2 linked regions of the Microterricola viridarii genome follow. The protein of the gene in region 1 interacts with the protein of each later gene in a pairwise test. Links are inferred from orthologs where the notes say so. Each region holds a gene or a part of one and is shown on either strand. Other genes may lie near its edges.

Region 1 (8,427 bases):
TCGCCAAGCAGCGCCTCAAGGAGGCCGCTGAGCAGGCCAAGAAGGAGCTCTCCTCGAGCACCAAGGCCAGCATCCAGCTGCCCTACCTCTCGCTCACCGAGAACGGCCCGGCCAACCTCGACGAGACGCTGACCCGCGCCGAGTTCGAGAACATGACCAGCGACCTGCTCGACCGCACCAAGAAGCCCTTCGAGGACGTCATCCGCGAGGCCGGCGTCAAGCTCTCCGACATCGCACACGTCGTGCTCGTCGGTGGCTCGACCCGTATGCCCGCCGTGAGCGAGCTCGTCAAGAAGGAGACCGGCCAGGAGCCCAACAAGGGCGTCAACCCTGACGAGGTCGTCGCCGTCGGCGCCGCCCTGCAGGCCGGCGTTCTGCGCGGAGAGCGCAAGGACGTGCTGCTGATCGACGTCACCCCGCTGAGCCTCGGTATCGAGACCAAGGGTGGCATCATGACCAAGCTCATCGAGCGCAACACGGCCATCCCGACCAAGCGCAGCGAGACCTTCACCACGGCAGACGACAACCAGCCGTCCGTCGCGATCCAGGTCTTCCAGGGCGAGCGCGAGTTCACCCGCGACAACAAGGCGCTCGGCACCTTCGAGCTGACCGGCATCGCCCCGGCCCCCCGCGGCATCCCGCAGGTCGAGGTCACCTTCGACATCGACGCCAACGGCATCGTGCACGTGTCCGCCAAGGACAAGGGCACCGGCAAGGAGCAGTCGATGACGATCACCGGCGGATCCTCGCTGGCCAAGGAAGACATCGAGCGCATGGTGCGCGAGGCCGAGGAGCACGCAGCCGAGGACAAGGCTCGTCGCGAGTCCGCCGAGGTGCGCAACAGCGCTGAGCAGCTCGTCTACTCGATCGAGAAGCTCATCAAGGACAACGAGGACAAGCTGCCCGAGGACGTCAAGTCCGAGGTGCAGGGTGACGTCGATGCCCTCAAGAGCGCCCTCGCCGGCGACGACGACTCCGCGGTCAAGAGCGCCTTCGACAAGCTCAACGAGAGCCAGGGCAAGCTCGGCGAGGCGATCTACGCCACGTCGCAGGCGGATGCCGCAGCGGCCGACTCGGCCGAGCAGCCCGCCGACGCCTCCTCTGACGAGGACGTCGTCGACGCCGAGGTCGTCGAAGACGAAGACGACAAGAAGTAACCATGGCTGACATCAACCAGCCGATCGAACCGGACGAGCCCAACGGCCTGGATGGCGAGCCCATCCAGGCCGAGGGCCCCGACGTCGAGACGCACGACAATGAAGGACCAGGCGCCGAATCGCTGGGAGAGGAGGAGCTCACTGTGGAAGACATTCTGAATGCCGTCGCGGCAGAAGAGGCCGACCCGACCGCCGAGCACCTGGCCGATCTCAAGCGGGTCACCGCCGAGTACGCCAACTACCGCAAGCGCACCGAGTCGAACCGTGAGGTGGAGCGCGAGCGCGCCGTCGGCTCGGCCGTCTCCGCGCTGCTGCCGGTGCTGGACGACCTGGACCGTGCCGAGAAGCACGGAGACCTCGAGGGCGAGTCAGCCTTCGCGACGATCGCCGCCAAGTTGCGCGCGAGTGTCGAGAAGCTGGGCCTCAGCACCGTCGGAACCGTCGGCGAGGTGTTCGACGTGACGATCCACGAGGCGATCTTCCAGCAGCCCACCCCGGGCGTGGAGGTCGAGACCGTGGCCGACGTCGTCGAGAAGGGCTACTACCTCGGCTCCACCTTGCTGCGACCTGCGAAGGTCGTCGTGCAGGTGCCCGCCTAGGAGCGGTTCCCGTAGGGGTCGGATGCCACGGCATCCGGCCCCTACACTCACAATGCTTGTGAACACAGACTTTCTGCATCCGCCAGCGGATGCAACACATCAACTCATCACGAAAGGAGGCGCGCATGGCAAGTCAGGATTGGTTTGACAAGGACTTCTACAAGGTTCTCGGCGTCTCAAAGGACGTGAGCGAGGCCGAGCTGAAGAAGACCTATCGCAAGCTCGCCCGCAAATACCACCCCGACTCGAACCAGGGCGACGCCCAGGCCGAGGCGAAGTTCAAGGAGATCAGCGAGGCGCACTCGGTGCTCTCCGATCCTGAGCAGCGCAAGGAATACGACGCGATACGCGCCATGGGCGGCGGGGCTCGCTTCACCGCTCCCGGCAACGCCGGCGGCAATGCCGGCTTCGAAGACGTCTTCGGCGGCATGTTCGGCGGCGCGGGCGGCGGCCGCGGCCAGCAGCAGTACACCTTCCAGCAGGGTGGAGGCTACGACGACATCCTCGGCGGCCTGTTCGGCGGCCAGGGCGGCCGATTCGGTCAGACCACCGGCGGCTATCGCGGGTACGGCGGCCCGAGCCGCGGTGCCGACGTGAACGCCAGCGCCACCATCGACTTCCTCACCGCCACGCAGGGCGACACCATCACCCTGCAGACCAGCGATGGCCGCCCGATCAAGGTCAAGATCCCTGCCGGCGTCGCCGACGGGCAGAAGATCAAGCTCCGCGGCAAGGGCCAGCCCTCGCCGGACGGCGGCGAGGCCGGCGACATCATCCTGACCGTCACCGTGCGCAAGCACCCGGTGTTCGAGCGGGAGGGCCTGAACCTGCGCGTCAACGTGCCCGTCACCTTCGTGGAGGCCGCCCTCGGCGCCACCATCGAGGTGCCGACCCTCGGCGGCGACCCGGTCAAGCTGCGCGTCGCCCCCGGCACGCCGAGCGGCCGCGTGCTGCGCGTCAAGGGGCGCGGCGTGAAGACCGCCAAGGGCGTCGGCGACCTGCTCGCCGTCGTGCAGGTGGCTGTTCCCTCGCACCTCAACTCGGCCGCCCAGGAGGCGCTCGAGAAGCTGCGCGAGGCGCTGCCCGATGAGAACCCGCGCGAGGACCTCCTCGCCAAGGCACGGGGCTAACCATGACTGCTGGGATGTCGGCCGGCATCGACGAGCGGGCGCCGATCTTCGTGATCTCCGCCGCCGCCGAGCTGGCCGGCATGCACCCGCAGACGCTGCGCCAGTACGACCGGCTCGGCCTGGTCGAGCCGCAGCGCACCCCGGGCAAGTCCCGGCGCTACTCCATGCGCGATGTGATGCAGCTGCGCGAGATCGCGATGCTCAGCGCCGAGGGCGTCAGCCTGGAAGGCATCCGGCGCATTTTAGAACTTGAGAACCGCGTGAACGAGCTGTCCACGCGGGTGCGCGAGCTCGAGGGGGCACTCGCCGACGAAATGCTCAACCGCCCCGGCCGGCGCATTTTCGCCGCCGGCGCCGAGGGCGACGTCATTTCGGTCAAGGCCGGAACGCGCCTGCGCCGCCCGAACTCCGTCGTGGTGTGGCGCCCGCTCGGCGGCGTCGAGCACTAGCCGCCCGATCTCCCGCCTGGTGGTTTCGGTCGCACGCTCCCTGGAGCGAGCGAGGGATTCCGCCGGCTGGTCCAGTTCCGCTGGTCGAGCCGCCCCCGCTGGTCGAGCCGCCTCCGCTGGTCGAGCCTGGCGAGACCCGGCACGCATCGGTCACTGTCCAGAGGTTGCCTTTGACTGGGCTGCCGCCTTTCGCGACGCTGCGCGTCGCGCGAGTTGGTGTCTCCCGCACCTCGCGCCGCCGTGCGTCGCGAGGTTACCCTTGGGGCATGGAATTTTCGGCTTTGCGGCGGTGGCCAGACGTTGAGGCCGAGAATCTTTTCGCAGTGGACGCCAGCGACAGGCTGATCCTGTCCGAGGCTGAAGCCGCACTGCAGGGCGCCAGCGGCCACGAGGTCGTCGTGATCGGCGACCGCTACGGCGCGCTGACGCTGGGTGCGCTCGAGCTGCTCGGCTCGGCGGGGGCGGATGCCGGCGGCATCCGCGTGCACCAAGACGCCTACTCCGGCGAGCTCGCCCTCGCGGCAAACGCCGAGACGGTCGGGGCCGCCGCCGGCACCGACTACCGGTCGATCGCCCTCGGCATCGAGCAGAACGCCGCCGGGCTGCTGGGCGGCGCCCGCGTGGTGCTGCTGCAGCTGCCGCGCTCCCTCGACGCGCTGGACGAGATCGCCGCGGCCATTGCCGCGCATGCCGCGCCCGACGTGGTCGTGTTCGCCGGCGGGCGGATCAAGCACATGACCCCCGCGATGAACGACGTGCTCGGCGCGCACTTCGGCCGCCTCGACGTGAGCCTCGCGCAGCAGAAGTCGCGCGTGCTCCTGGCCAGCGCCCCGCAGGAGGCCAACCCCGCGACCGCCGCCTGGCCGCGCCTGAACCGGCACGACGACCTCGGCCTCACCGTCGCCGCGCACGGGGCGGCGTTCGCCGGCGCCTCGGTCGACATCGGCACGCGGTTCCTGCTCGGGCACCTCGCCGAGGCGCACCCTCGCGCCCGGAACGCGATCGACCTGGGCTGCGGCACCGGCATCCTGGCCACCGCGCTGGCGCTGCACCGGCCCGAGCTGCGCGTGCTGGCCAGCGACCAGTCGGCCGCCGCCGTGGCATCCGCACGCGCCACCGCCGCCGCCAACCGGATGAGCGAGCGGGTCACCGTGGTGCGCGACGACGGTCTGAGCCACCAGCCGGATGCCAGTACCGAGCTGATCGTGCTCAACCCGCCCTTCCACGTCGGCGCCTCCGTGCACGCCGGTATCGCGCTCAAGCTGTTCGAGCACGCGGCGCGCGTGCTCGCCCCGGGCGGCCAGCTCTGGTGTGTGTGGAACTCACACCTCGGCTACGCGCCGGCGCTGCGCGGCATCGTCGGGCCCACCCGGCAGGTCGCCCGCAACGCGAAGTTCACCATCACGGTCTCGACCCGCGCGGCCTAGGGCCGCCGACTGCGCACAATGGCGCCTTCCCGATCGGGAAGGCGCCATTGTGCGCTGTGGCTGCGGTTGTCGCTATCGCTGTCGCCGGACGGGCTAGTCGGTGCCGAGCGTGTAGCGGGCGGCATCCCGCTCGAAGCGCGCCAGCAGCCGGCCGAGCTCTGCACGGTCGGCGGAAGGCCAGTCGGCGAGGATCTCGGCCATCATCCGGTCGCCCGCCTCGACGAGGGAGGCCATCACGGCCTCGCCCTGCGGGGTGAGCTGCAGCAGCGACGCGCGCGAATCCGCGGGGTCGGCCACCTTCTGCACCAGGCCGAGCGCGGCCAGCCGGGCGCTGATCTTGCTCACGTTCGAGGCGCCGACGCGCAGTCGCTCGGCCAAGGCCGAGGGCCGCATCGCGCCCTCCCTGGCGAGGGTGGTCACGGCGACGATGCTCGTCGCGTCCAACTCGCCGGCGCCTGCCGCCGCGTTCTCAGCCAGTGCGTGGATGAAGCCGCCGGAGCCCCAGCGCGTGAAGACGCTGAGGAGCGCGGCGAGCGGCTCGGAGCCGTAGGGCAACGAGCCCGCCGGGAACGAGCCGCTCGGGGCGGGGGAATCAGGCATACTGCGTGCCGCCGTCGACCGGCAGCACGACGCCGGTGACGAAGGAGGCCTCGTCGGAGAGCAGCCAGACGGCCGCGTTGGCGATGTCCTCGGGCAGGCCGAGGCGCTTCATCGGGATCTCGGCGGCGTAGCCGGCCTTGGCCTCGGCCGGCAGCGAGGCCAGAGCGGCCGTCTCGATCGCGCCGGGGGCGACAGCGTTGATGCGGATGTTGTCGGTGGCGTACTCCTGCGCGCCGCTGCGGGTCAGCGAGACGACGCCGTGCTTGCTCGCGCCGTACGGCGTGAGGTTGGGGGTGGCGTTCAGGCCGGCGATCGAGGCGATGTTGACGATGTTGCCGCCGCCGTTTGCGAGGAAGTGGCGGGTCTCGGCCTTCATCGACAGCCAGGTTCCGCGCAGGGTGACGTTCATGGTGCGGTCCCACTCGACCTCGGCGATCTCGTCGAGGCGCTTGGGCATGGCGCCGATGCCGGCGTTGTTCACGGCCAGGTGCAGGCCGCCGAACTCTGCGACGGCGAAGTCGACGAGCGCGTCGACCTGCTCGGCGTCGGCGACATTGGCTGCCTTGTAGGCGGCCTTGCCGCCGGCTGCCACGATCTCGGCGACGACGGCGAGGCCGTTCTCGTCATTGACGTCCGAGACGACGACGCTCGCGCCCTCGCGCGCCAGGCGCTTGGCGACTGCCGCGCCGATTCCGGCGCCGCTGGCGGTGACGAGTGCTACTTTTCCGGTGAAACTCATGGGGTCCGACTCCTTATTTACTGTCTTCGCGACAGCATACGCCTCCGATCTGCGGATGCCGTCCGTGCCGACAGGTCGCCGAAAGCGCGCCGAAGTGCGGCCGAAGCACGGCCGAATCGTGGCCGTGCGGGTGGCCGTGCGGGCTTCGGCCGTGCGGGCGGCCGTGCGGGCGCTCGGGGTGGCCGGCATTCGTCGACCTCACCCAGCGCCACTTGCTCGCCCTCCGCGCCAGCTGGAGTGGCGCGCAGGGCTACATACTGGCGCAGGCGGGCGTCGGGCGGGCGTCGCAGCGTCGCCGCCGTGCGGGCGGGGCCGCGCATCCGCCGACCGCGCTCTGCGCCACTTCCTCGGCCTCCGCGCCAGCTGGTGTGGCGCGGAGGGCTACGAACTGGCGCAGAGCGGGCCGCGCCGCGCTGCGTCGGGCCACGTTGGGCTGCGCCGGGCCGTGCATGCGGTGCGGGCGGGGCCGCGCATCCGTCGACCTCGCCCAGCGCCACTTCCTCGGCCTCCGCGCCAGCTGGTGTGGCGCGGAGGGCTACGAACTGGCGCAGAGCGGGCCGCGTTGGGCTGCGCCGCGCGGCGCCGCTCAGGCGTCGGGGAGGGCCGAGAACATCAGCTGGGTGCCGAGCGGGCGCAGCCGGATCCGCCGGGAGGGGTGGCTCTCGTCGATCTCGACGCGGGAGTCCATCGCCTTCACGAAGTCGGTGAACGAGGAGAAGCCGAGGGCTCGCTCCTGGAACGTCGGGTCCATGCGCAGCATCTGGTTCTTCACGTTGCCGCTGGCCTGCCAGTCCTCGTCGTACTTGGCGGCGCCGAGCTCCAGGGCGCGGGCGAGCAGGTCGCCGGCCTCCTCGAGGGCGGCTTTCGCCTGCCGGGAGGAACGCGGGCGCATCGCGCGCGCAGGTGCAGAGGGCTCGCCGGCATCCGGGGAGGCGTCGGCTGCGGGCCCGTCCTCCGTCTGCCGTGTCGCAGCCGTGTCCGCGGCATCTGCGGATTCCGAGGCCCCGGCTCCGGAGGAACCGTTGGCTCCAGCCTTGCGCCGGCTCGGACGGGATTCCTGGGCGACGCTCACCCGCACGATTCCGGGCAGCGCGTCGTAGTCGACGAACTCGTCGCAGGCGGCGGCGAGGGCCTTGCTGGTTCCGCCGGCCACGCCGATGCCGACGACGTGTCGGCCGAGCAGCTTGGCCCGCTGGGCGAGCGCGATGTAGTCGGAGTCGCCCGCGACGATCACCACGTGGGTGAGGTCGGCGAGGCGGAACAGGTCTTCGATCACGTCGACGGCGAGGCGGATGTCGGCCCCGTTCTTCATCGAGGCGACGACGGGGAACAGCTGCACCAGGTCGACGGCGCGGTCAATCAGCTGGCGGCGGTAGCTGGCGTTGATGGCGACGGACCAGTCGGCGTAGGCGCGGCTGACGCCCACGGTGCCGAAGGACGAGGCGAAGTCGAGGATGGCGCCGAGGTTGACCGTGGCCTCGTCGATCCGCTGCGTGATGGCGGCCGATTCGCCCTTGCCGCCCACGGCGTCGCGGGCGTGGTCCTTCTGGAACTGGCCGCGGGTGTGCAGCTGGTTGTAGCGGGAGATGACGATGTTGTCGAAGTCGATGTAGACCCCGACGCGCGTCTCGGTGGATGCGTTCATGCGATGCCCTTCGACGGTGCCGCCGTTCTCGGGTGCCGGCGGAACCGCGGCGTGCCCGGGTGACACACCTCTATTCTGCCGTCGCGGGGGTGGCCCACGCGACCGCTTCGGCGCAGAAACACAGGAGGAGAGCAGTGCGGGCGCCGTGGCGGCGACCCGCGCCGCCCTCCTCCTGCGTTTCTGTCGGTCAGCCTGTCGGCGGATGCCGGGGCCGGCTCGGGCCTGGGGTCAGCGCGAAGCGCGGGTTCCCGCCACGACGGTGTTGTGCAGCCGGTCGATGTTCACGCCGCGACGCGCGGGCTCCAGCACATTGGTCAGCAGCGTGAAGCAGACGCCCTGCTCCGGGTAGATCCAGAACTCGCAGCCGGCCCAGCCGCTGTGGCCGAAGCCGTCGGTGGCGAGCAGGCCGGGGGCGTCCAGCCGGAGCTTGAAGCCAAGGCCCCAGAGCTCGCCCGGGCGGTGGGGCGCCGACTCCATCAGCGGGAGCCCACTCGTGCGCGGCCGCTGCAGCGCGGCCACGGTCGTCGGGTGCACGACGGCGCCGTCCCCGGTGAGTAGCGAGCGTCCGATCGCCAGCAGGTCCTCGGCGCGGGCGTAGCCGCCGGCACCCGGGTGCTGCAGGCGCTGCATCGCCGCGTAGTCGAGGCCGACAACGGATTCGTCGAACACCGGATGCGGCTG
Region 2 (8,440 bases), 270 kb from region 1 along the record:
CGGGGTGTCGCGAATCGTGATCGTGTCCTCGGCGCTCTGGGACACGTTGTGCGCACCCTGCCCGCTGAGGTTCACCGTGTTCTTCACGAGGCCGCGCACGCCGGTGTTGTAGGTGTCGGTGTGGATGTCGCCGACGACCGGCCCGCCGCTGCGCTTCTTCTGGCGGATCTGGAAGGTGAGGTCGAGTCCGCGTTCGTGGTTGTACGACGCGGCGACTCCACTGTCGACAGGGGGCGCGGCCTCCGCCGTGCGCTTGGAGCCCTCGGCGTAGGTCAGGCGCACGGCCAGCGTCGAGGCGCGCTCGGCAGCTGTCAGCACGTAACCGGGGAATGCGCCGTCGCACGCGGCGGCGGGGGTGCAGACCTGGCCGGTGATGTCGTCCCAGGTGTCGGAGGCGTCGTTGAACAGCTCGACGCGCTCAACCTTGTCGTAGGCGATCAGCGGGTCGAGTGCAGGGGTGATCGGCTCGATCTTGGCCAGGTCGAAGGCGTCGTAGACGGAGGCCTGGATGTTTCCGAAAGCGGCGCCGGGGGTTGGGTCGTCCACAACGGTGACCGTGGTGAAGGGCAGCCCCTCGGTTGACCAGCTGAGGCGCGCGGTGCGCTGCTCATCGCTGAACGCATACACCTCGTCGCTCAGCCAGTGCTTCTCGATCAGGTCGGGACCGACACCGGCACCGTCCAGCGGCTTGAGGCTGATCGTGTCGTCGGCCTCTGCCTTGTTGTCGGCCGGTGTGGTGTCGTTCGGGTTGCTGACCGCGGCGGACGCCCGGTTCGCCACAACAAGCGGATCGGCGGCCTTGGCCGCGTCGGCGACGCTGCCGCTCCCGTCGCGGAACTCGTCGCGCGTCTGCACGCTCAGGTAGGGCGCGGCCGTGAACCCGGGCGGCAGGAGTTTGCCGTCCTTGCCGGTATAGACGAACTGCACGCCTTGGATGGTGTCTTTGAGTGCGTTCGGAACGGTGAAGTCCCAATTTGCGCTGCCCTCGATCAGGCCGGCGCCCGCAAAGGTCTGCCAGTCGGAGCCGTCCCAATACTTCACCGTGAGGTTGGCGTTGCTGGGCACGCCGGCGGTGATCCGCGCAAGGTTGAAGGTGTTCCAGAACTCGCTCGGAGTGGCGGTGTCGGCGGGATCGGTAATGGTGAGGTGCTCGGAGCCGATGGTGGACGCATTCGACCCGGCGTCGTTGACGGCGCCGACGATGGAGACGGAACTCACCGCGCCGGGCGCGGCCCACAGTTCCTCGCGCGCGATGTTCTTCTCGACGCTGGTCGAGACGCGCGCCGGCTGGCGTGTGAGGTCGTCCTGCGCGTCGTCGATGCCGGTCTTGCCGTGGACGTCGGTGACGGTGGCGGTCGTCTCATTGGTATTGGTGACGTCGTCCACGCCAGGGACCGGCTGCGCGGTCACGGTGAACGAGATGTCGGTTGTCGCGTTGGCCTGGATCGGGCCGGTGAAGCGCACGGTGAAGCCGACAACAGTCTTTCCCGCCGGTGCGACGGGGAGCGTGTCAACCCCGTCCGCGGCGATGGTCTCGAAGGTTCCGTCCGCATATTCGTACTCGACGCTCGCAGCATCGGCGTTGGCCGGCCACTCGAGGTCGTCAGTGAAGCCACCGAAGTCGAGACCCTGGGCGGCGAGGTCTGCAGCGCCAGGCGACGGCTCCGCGATGACGAGCTCGGTCACCGCGCGATTGCCGTTCGTCGCGGTGATCAGCGCGGTGGTCGATTCGCCGGCGAGCAGGGCGTCCTTCGTGAACACCTTGGTGACGCCCACCTGCGGGCCGGTGTTGCTGACGACGACGTCGGCCGGGGCGGTCTTCGGCGGGGTCGCGGTAGCCCCGAGCGTGACGTGCGACGCGGCGGTGTTGGGGATCGTCACCGACTGATCCTGCGGGATCGTGCTCACGGTGCTGTTGGTGACCGTGTTGATGACGATCGCGGCCTGGCCGTCCGCCGGGGTCGGCGGGAGCTGGCCGGCGTTCTTGCTGAACGTGAACCGGAGGCCCTTGACTTCGGTCAACGGATCGATGGCCGGGATGCCGGTGGTGTCGGCGGGGATCGGGCCGGTCGCATAGGCCTCAACCCAGTCGCCGAGGGCGTCGCGGTACTCGATCTTCACCCGGTCCGCGCCGGTCGGCGCCGTGATCGAGCCGATCCCGGCGAAGTCGAGGTATCCGCCCAGCGGGCTCGTCGAACCGTCGGCCGGGTCCTGGATGACGAGGGTGTCGACTGCGCGGTTCGAGGCGTTGCCGCCGCCGATGGTGTACTCCACGGGCTGATCGGCAACAGCCGGAACTGTTGCCCCGGCTACCTGCTTGTTGTCGACCGACTTGGCGACGCTCGAGTCCAGAACCACGGGCACTTCGAGCGTGATGCTCGCCGGGCTCTCAACTGCCTCCGCGTTCGAGGCTGTCGCGTGAGCGACGTTGACGAGTTCGGTGCCGTCGAGGTCACCGCTGACGTTGGCAGGAACCTTCACGTACACGGCGATGGAGTACGTTTCGCCGCCCAGGATGCCCGTCCCGCTCTCGCCCTTGGCGGTGAAGTCAACGGTGAAGGACGTGCCATCCAGCGTGACCGTGGGAGCCGAGACTCCCTGCACCCGGACCGGGTCCGGCACGCCATCGTCGAAGACCAGCGGTGCGGGCAGGGCGTCGGTGAGTTGCGCGTCGGTGCAGACGTCGGCGCTCACAACGTTGCAGCGGAGCTCGATCGTGTAGCTGAAGGTCTCGCCGGGGGCATACGGGGAGGTGTTCGGCGCGGTCACCGTCTTGGTGAGGGCGAGCTCCGACTCGATCTCGGCCGCGTGCGACTGGCCACCGTCAACTCCGCCGACGACGAGCCCTCCCGCCAGCAGCGCCACAACCGAGAGGAACGCGGCCGCCACCGAGAAGAGGCGCGTCTGCCCGAGGTACCGTCGACGCGGTGCGCGGTGGGCAGGCGCGCTGGAGCGCAAACGTGGAACAGGCATGGATATCCCCCTGGGCTGCGGATCGGGCGTGCAGCCCGGTCGCGCGACATTCTCGTCACCGAGAACCTCGCGCACGTGCGTCTAGGGCGGGCTACGCTTCCAGAATCCCAGTCCGAGTGGCTGTACCCCAAACTGTCCCCCGTAGTGAGGACCGATTTCACCCCGAAAATCACCCTTTGCACCCCGAACTGGGGGCACTTTGGCCCTAACCTGAGCGCGGGCCTACTGCGTGGCGAAGCTCACATGCTGCATCACCCAGGAGTGCATGGTGACGGCCGCGGCCGCGCTGGCGTTGATCGAGCGGGTGGACCCGAACTGGGTGATCTCCACGACGGCGGCGGCGGCGGCGATCGCCTCCGGCGACAGCCCGGGCCCCTCCTGGCCGAACAGCATGAGGCAGCGCTCGGGCCAGGTGAACGTCTCGATCTTCACGCAGCCAGGAACGTTGTCGATCGCGATGATCGGCAGCCCCTCCGCGCGCGCCCACTCGACGAGCTCATCGACGGTGGAGTGGTGCAGCACGTGCTGGTAGCGGTCGGTGACCATGGCGCCGCGCTTGTTCCAGCGGCGCCGGCCGACGATGTGCACGGTGTCGGCGGCGAAGGCGTTGGCGCTGCGCACGATCGAGCCGATGTTCATGTCGTGCTGCCAGTTCTCGATGGCGACATGGAACGGATGCCGGTGCTCATCGAGGTCGGCCACGATGGCCTCCATGCGCCAGTACCGGTAGCGGTCGATCACATTGCGGGTGTCGCCGTGCGCGAGCAGCTCGGGGTCGTAGTAGTCCTCGTCCGGCCACTCCTCGCGGCCGCCGGGCCACGGCCCGACGCCCCAGGTGCTGAGTTCGACGGTTGGGGTCGGCGCGATGGCCTCCGCGGCCCGGCCTTCGTCACCGTCGGCCGCGGCGTCCTGCGTCTGCTCATTCACCACACAAGGCTACTTCCCCCGCGCCCCCTCCCGGTTGCCACAAATCAGGGGTGTGGGGCGCGCGGACCCCCGATTTGTGGCAACCGGGAGGCGGGCGCGAGGGCTTTTAGGTGCGCCTAAAAGTTGCTATGTTTTAGGCATGCCTAAAACTCTCAACGACGAGCAGGCGCGGGGAGCGGGAACCGCCGCGAGCCCTGCCGCGAGCCCTGCCCAGCGCCGTGCCGCGCGCCTCGGCCGCGGCGGTCAGCACCGGATCCTCTGGCTGCTCGGCCCCGCCCTCGTGGCCGGCGTCGCCTACCTCGACCCGGGCAACGTCGCCAGCAACATGACCGCCGGCGCCGAGTATGGCTATCTGCTCGTCTGGGTGGTCGTCGCCGGCAATGTGATGGCCTGGCTGATCCAGTACCTCTCGGCCAAGCTCGGCATCGTCACGGGCAAGAGCCTTCCCGAGCTGCTCGGCCTCCGCATCCGCAACCGGCACGCCCGCCGCAGCTACTGGCTGCAGGCCGAGCTCGTGGCGATGGCCACCGACCTGGCCGAGATCATTGGCGGCGCCGTCGCGCTCAACCTGTTGTTCAACCTGCCGCTGATCTGGGGCGGCGTCATCACCGGCACCGTGTCGATGGTGATGCTCGCCGTGCAGACCCGGCGCGGCCCCCGCGTGTTCGAGCGCGTCGTCATCAGCCTGCTCGCCATCATCGCGATCGGCTTCACCGCCGGCGTCTTCATCGCGCCGCCGTCACCCGAGGGCGTGCTGGGCGGGCTGGTCCCCCGCTTCGAGGGAACCAACTCGGTGCTGCTGGCCGCCTCCATCCTCGGCGCGACGATCATGCCGCACGCGATCTACGCGCACTCGGCGCTCGCCCGCGACCGCTTCGAGGTGCGGGCATCCGGGCTCACCACGAAGCGCCTGCTCACCGCCACCCGCTGGGACGTCTCGATCGCGATGGTCATCGCCGGCAGCGTCAACCTCGCGATCCTGCTGCTCGCCGCCGCGAACCTGCAGGGCGTCGCCGGCACCGACAGCCTTGAGGGCGCCTACGCGGCGCTGCACGACTCGATGGGCGCCGTCGTCGCAACCCTGTTCGCTGTCGGCCTGCTCGCCTCCGGGCTGGCCTCTACCTCGGTCGGCGCGTACGCCGGCGCCGAGATCATGCACGGCCTGCTGCACGTGCGGGTGCCGCTCGTGGCCCGCCGGCTCGTGACGCTGATCCCGGCGCTGCTGATCCTCGGCAGCGGCTTCGACCCGACCCAGGCCCTCGTGCTCAGCCAGGTGGTGCTCTCCTTCGGCATCCCGTTCGCCCTGGTGCCGCTGGTCTGGCTGACGGCGAAGGCCGGCGTGCTCGGCGAGTACCGCAACCGCTGGGTGACGACCTCGGCGGGCGCCGTGGCATCCGTTCTGCTCATCACGCTCAACGTCACCCTGCTCGTGCTGCTGTTCGGCGGATAGTCTGGGGTCGATGCCTGCCACGACCCCCGCCATCGAGGACTACCTCAAGACCATCTACGCGCACACCGAGTGGCAGCCGGAGCCGATCACGCCCTCCGCGCTGGCCGGCAAGCTCGGCATCGCGCCCAGCTCGGTCACCGAGATGGTCAAGAAGCTCGCCGCCATGGGAATGGTCACCCACGTTCCCTACGGCGCGGTGCGACTGAACGAGGCGGGCACCGCGCGGGCGCTCCAGGTGGTGCGCCGGCACCGCCTGATCGAGACCTGGCTCGTGAACGAGATGGGCTACACCTGGGACGCGGTGCACGACGAGGCCGAGGTGCTGGAGCACGCGCTGAGCGAGCGGCTGCTCGCGGCGATCGATGCGCGGCTCGGCCACCCGCGGCGCGACCCGCACGGCGACCCCATCCCGGCCGCAGACGGCAGCCTGCAGCGCCCCGCCGCTGTGCTGCTCGCCGAGGCCGTCGCCGGCCACCGCGGCGCCGTCGTGCGCATCAGCGACCGCGACCCGGCCGTGCTGCGCCTGCTCACCGACAACGGCATCGGCCTCGACACCGCGCTCGAGCTGGCGGATGCCGGCGTGCTGCTGCCGGACGGCCGCCTGCTCCCGCTCTCGGCCGAGGCGCTCGCGAGCATCTGGGTCAGCGCCTAGCCGCTCGGGCCCGCGAGGCCGCCCGCGAAACGCCTCCGACCCGTCGCCGTAACATGAGCACGCCGCATCCGCCCTAGGCTGAGCACTGAAGGAAGGATGCTCATGGCACGTCGCGATGAAATCGAATGCTGGCTCACCGATATGGATGGCGTGCTGGTGCACGAGAACGAGCCGCTCCCCGGCGCGGCCGAACTGCTCGAGCAGTGGCGCACCGAGGGCAACCCCTACCTGGTGCTCACCAACAACTCCATCTTCACCCCGCGCGACCTGAGCGCGCGGCTCCGCGCCTCCGGCCTCATTGTGCCGGAGGAGGCCATCTGGACGAGCGCGCTGGCCACCGCCGCGTTCCTCAAGTCGCAGAGCCCCGGCGGCAGCGCCTTCGTCATCGGCGAGGCTGGCCTGACAACGGCCCTGCACGAGGCCGGCTTCATCATGACCGAGACGAGCCCCGACTACGTCGTCGTGGGCGAGACCCGCAACTACTCCTTCGAGGCGATCACCAAGGCGATCCGCCTGATCGTCGGCGGCGCCCGATTCATTGCCACGAACCCGGATGCCACCGGCCCGAGCGCCGACGGCCCGATGCCCGCCACCGGCGCCATCGCCGCCCTCATCACGAAGGCGACCGGCATGGAGCCCTACATCGTGGGCAAGCCGAACCCGATGATGTTCCGCTCGGCGATGAACAAGATCGGCGCGCACTCCGAGAACACGGCCATGATCGGCGACCGGATGGACACCGACATCGTCGCCGGCATCGAGGCGGGCCTGCACACGATCCTGGTGCTCACCGGCATCAGCGACGACGCCGAGATCGCGCGCTACCCGTTCCGGCCGGACGAGATCCTCTCCGGCGTGCACGAGCTCGTCTACGCCGAGCCGCGCGAGACCGCGCTCTAGCAGCGACGCACCCGCACACTCAGGACCACACGCCCGCTGCCCCGAATCTAGGGCCAGTGCGGCTGTGGTCCTGAGTTTTCTGCTGTTGCCCCGCGCCCGCGCCCTCGCCCGCGCCCGCGCGCCCAGCTCGTCGAGACTGCGCGACTTGTAGTTCCCGGGGGCTGGAACTACAAGTCGCGCAGTCTCGACGTGGGGTTGCGTGGGGTTGCGGCGGTTGGGCGCGCGGCTGGGCGCCGCTAGACGCGGTCGAGCGCGGCCGGCAGCGAGCTGCGCCACTCGGCCGGCGCCTCCGCAGCGGGGGCAGCGGGCAGGATGCCGCGGCCGTCCGGCGCGGGGATGGCCGAGAGCAGCGCCTGCGTGTACGGGTGGGCCGGCTCCTCCCAGATGCGCTCCGAGACGCCGGACTCCACGATCTGGCCGCGGTACATCACAACGGTGCGGTCGGCGATCAGGCGCACGATGGCGAGGTCGTGCGAGATGAACAGCAGGCCGGCCCCGGCATCCAGCGCCAGCCGGCGCATCATGTCGGCGACGGAGGCCTGGCTGGAGGCGTCCAGGGCCGAGATCGGCTCGTCGGCGACGAGCAGGTCGGGCCGGGCGGCGAGGGCGCGGGCGATCGCCACGCGCTGCCGCTGGCCGCCGGAGAGCTCGTGCGCGTAGCGGGAGACCATCGCGGTCGGCAGGCCGACCCGCTCCAGCCACTCCTCCGGCTTCGAGCCCGCCTCGCCGCGGGCGAGCGCGGCGCGGATACCCTCGGTGATCTGGGTACCGACCCGGATGCGCGGGTTCAGCGACGAGTTCGGGTCTTGGAACACCATCTGGATCGACGTGAAGGCGGTCGGCCGGCGGCGCACGCCGAGCAGCGGCACGGCCTGGCCGCGGTAGCTCACGCTCCCGGAGCGCGGCTTCTCCATGCCGACGACGGCGCGGGCGAGGCTGGACTTGCCGCAGCCGCTCTCGCCGACTAGCGCCAGCACCTCACCGGGCGCGATCGACAGCGAGACGCCGTCGACGGCCCGCACGACAGAGGCGCCGTGGTACTCGATGACGAGGTCGGTGACGCTCAGCAGATCGTTCGGGCTCGCGCTCATCGGCCGGCCTCCTTCTGGATCACGGACGGCGTGTCGGAACCCTGGGCGCTCGGCAGCGACTCCAGCAGCTCGCGGGTGTACGCGTGCTGCGGGGCGCCGAAGATCTGCTCGCGCGGGCCGGTCTCCACGATCGCGCCGTGGCGCATCACCGAGACCTCGTCGGCTATGGCGCTCATCACGCCGAGGTCGTGGGTGACCAGCAGCACGGCGAGCTGGCGCTCGTCGGCGAGGTCACGCAGCAGGTGCAGGATGCCGGCCTGCACAGTGACGTCGAGGGCCGTGGTCGGCTCGTCGGCGAGCAGCACCACCGGGTCGCAGGCCAGGGCGATCGCGATCGCGATGCGCTGGCGCTGCCCGCCCGAGAACTGATGGGGGTAGCGGCCGAGGGCCTCGACCGGGTTCGGCACTCGCACCCGCATCAGCAGCTCGATGGCGCGGTCGCGCGCC

What was found.
Region 2: the proteins of BLT62_RS01860 (region 1) and BLT62_RS03155 interact in binary tests that used the Escherichia coli proteins (3 or more experiments, as listed by UniProt). The link is inferred for Microterricola viridarii from one-to-one orthologs.

What each region holds. Positions count from the first base shown.
Region 1 is NZ_LT629742.1:402,860-411,286, forward strand. Bases 1-2,957 are described here. They hold BLT62_RS01860 (nucleotide exchange factor GrpE), read left to right. Parts: upstream 1-1,159; coding sequence 1,160-1,756; downstream 1,757-2,957. Other genes in these bases: dnaK (molecular chaperone DnaK), read left to right, coding at 1-1,157; BLT62_RS01865 (DnaJ C-terminal domain-containing protein), read left to right, coding at 1,882-2,886; BLT62_RS01870 (heat shock protein transcriptional repressor HspR), read left to right, coding at 2,889-2,957. Also shown: more of BLT62_RS01870, read left to right, coding at 2,958-3,335; BLT62_RS01875 (class I SAM-dependent methyltransferase), read left to right, coding at 3,602-4,762; BLT62_RS01880 (MarR family winged helix-turn-helix transcriptional regulator), read right to left, coding at 4,856-5,362; BLT62_RS01885 (SDR family NAD(P)-dependent oxidoreductase), read right to left, coding at 5,355-6,101; BLT62_RS01890 (NYN domain-containing protein), read right to left, coding at 6,688-7,746; BLT62_RS01895 (serine hydrolase domain-containing protein), read right to left, coding at 7,975-8,427. UniProt on the Escherichia coli protein: Participates actively in the response to hyperosmotic and heat shock by preventing the aggregation of stress-denatured proteins, in association with DnaK and GrpE. It is the nucleotide exchange factor for DnaK and may function as a thermosensor.
Region 2 is NZ_LT629742.1:667,530-675,969, reverse strand. The notes cover bases 3,225-6,194. They hold BLT62_RS03155 (Nramp family divalent metal transporter), read left to right. Parts: upstream 3,225-4,039; coding sequence 4,040-5,350; downstream 5,351-6,194. Other genes in these bases: BLT62_RS03145 (HAD-IIA family hydrolase), read left to right, coding at 6,105-6,194; BLT62_RS03150 (metal-dependent transcriptional regulator), read left to right, coding at 5,361-6,002; BLT62_RS03160 (TrmH family RNA methyltransferase), read right to left, coding at 3,225-3,840. In the rest of the region: BLT62_RS03165 (DUF5979 domain-containing protein), read right to left, coding at 1-2,973; more of BLT62_RS03160, read right to left, coding at 3,196-3,224; more of BLT62_RS03145, read left to right, coding at 6,195-6,902; BLT62_RS03140 (ABC transporter ATP-binding protein), read right to left, coding at 7,139-7,993; BLT62_RS03135 (ABC transporter ATP-binding protein), read right to left, coding at 7,990-8,440. UniProt on the Escherichia coli protein: H(+)-stimulated, divalent metal cation uptake system. Involved in manganese and iron uptake. Can also transport cadmium, cobalt, zinc and to a lesser extent nickel and copper. Involved in response to reactive oxygen.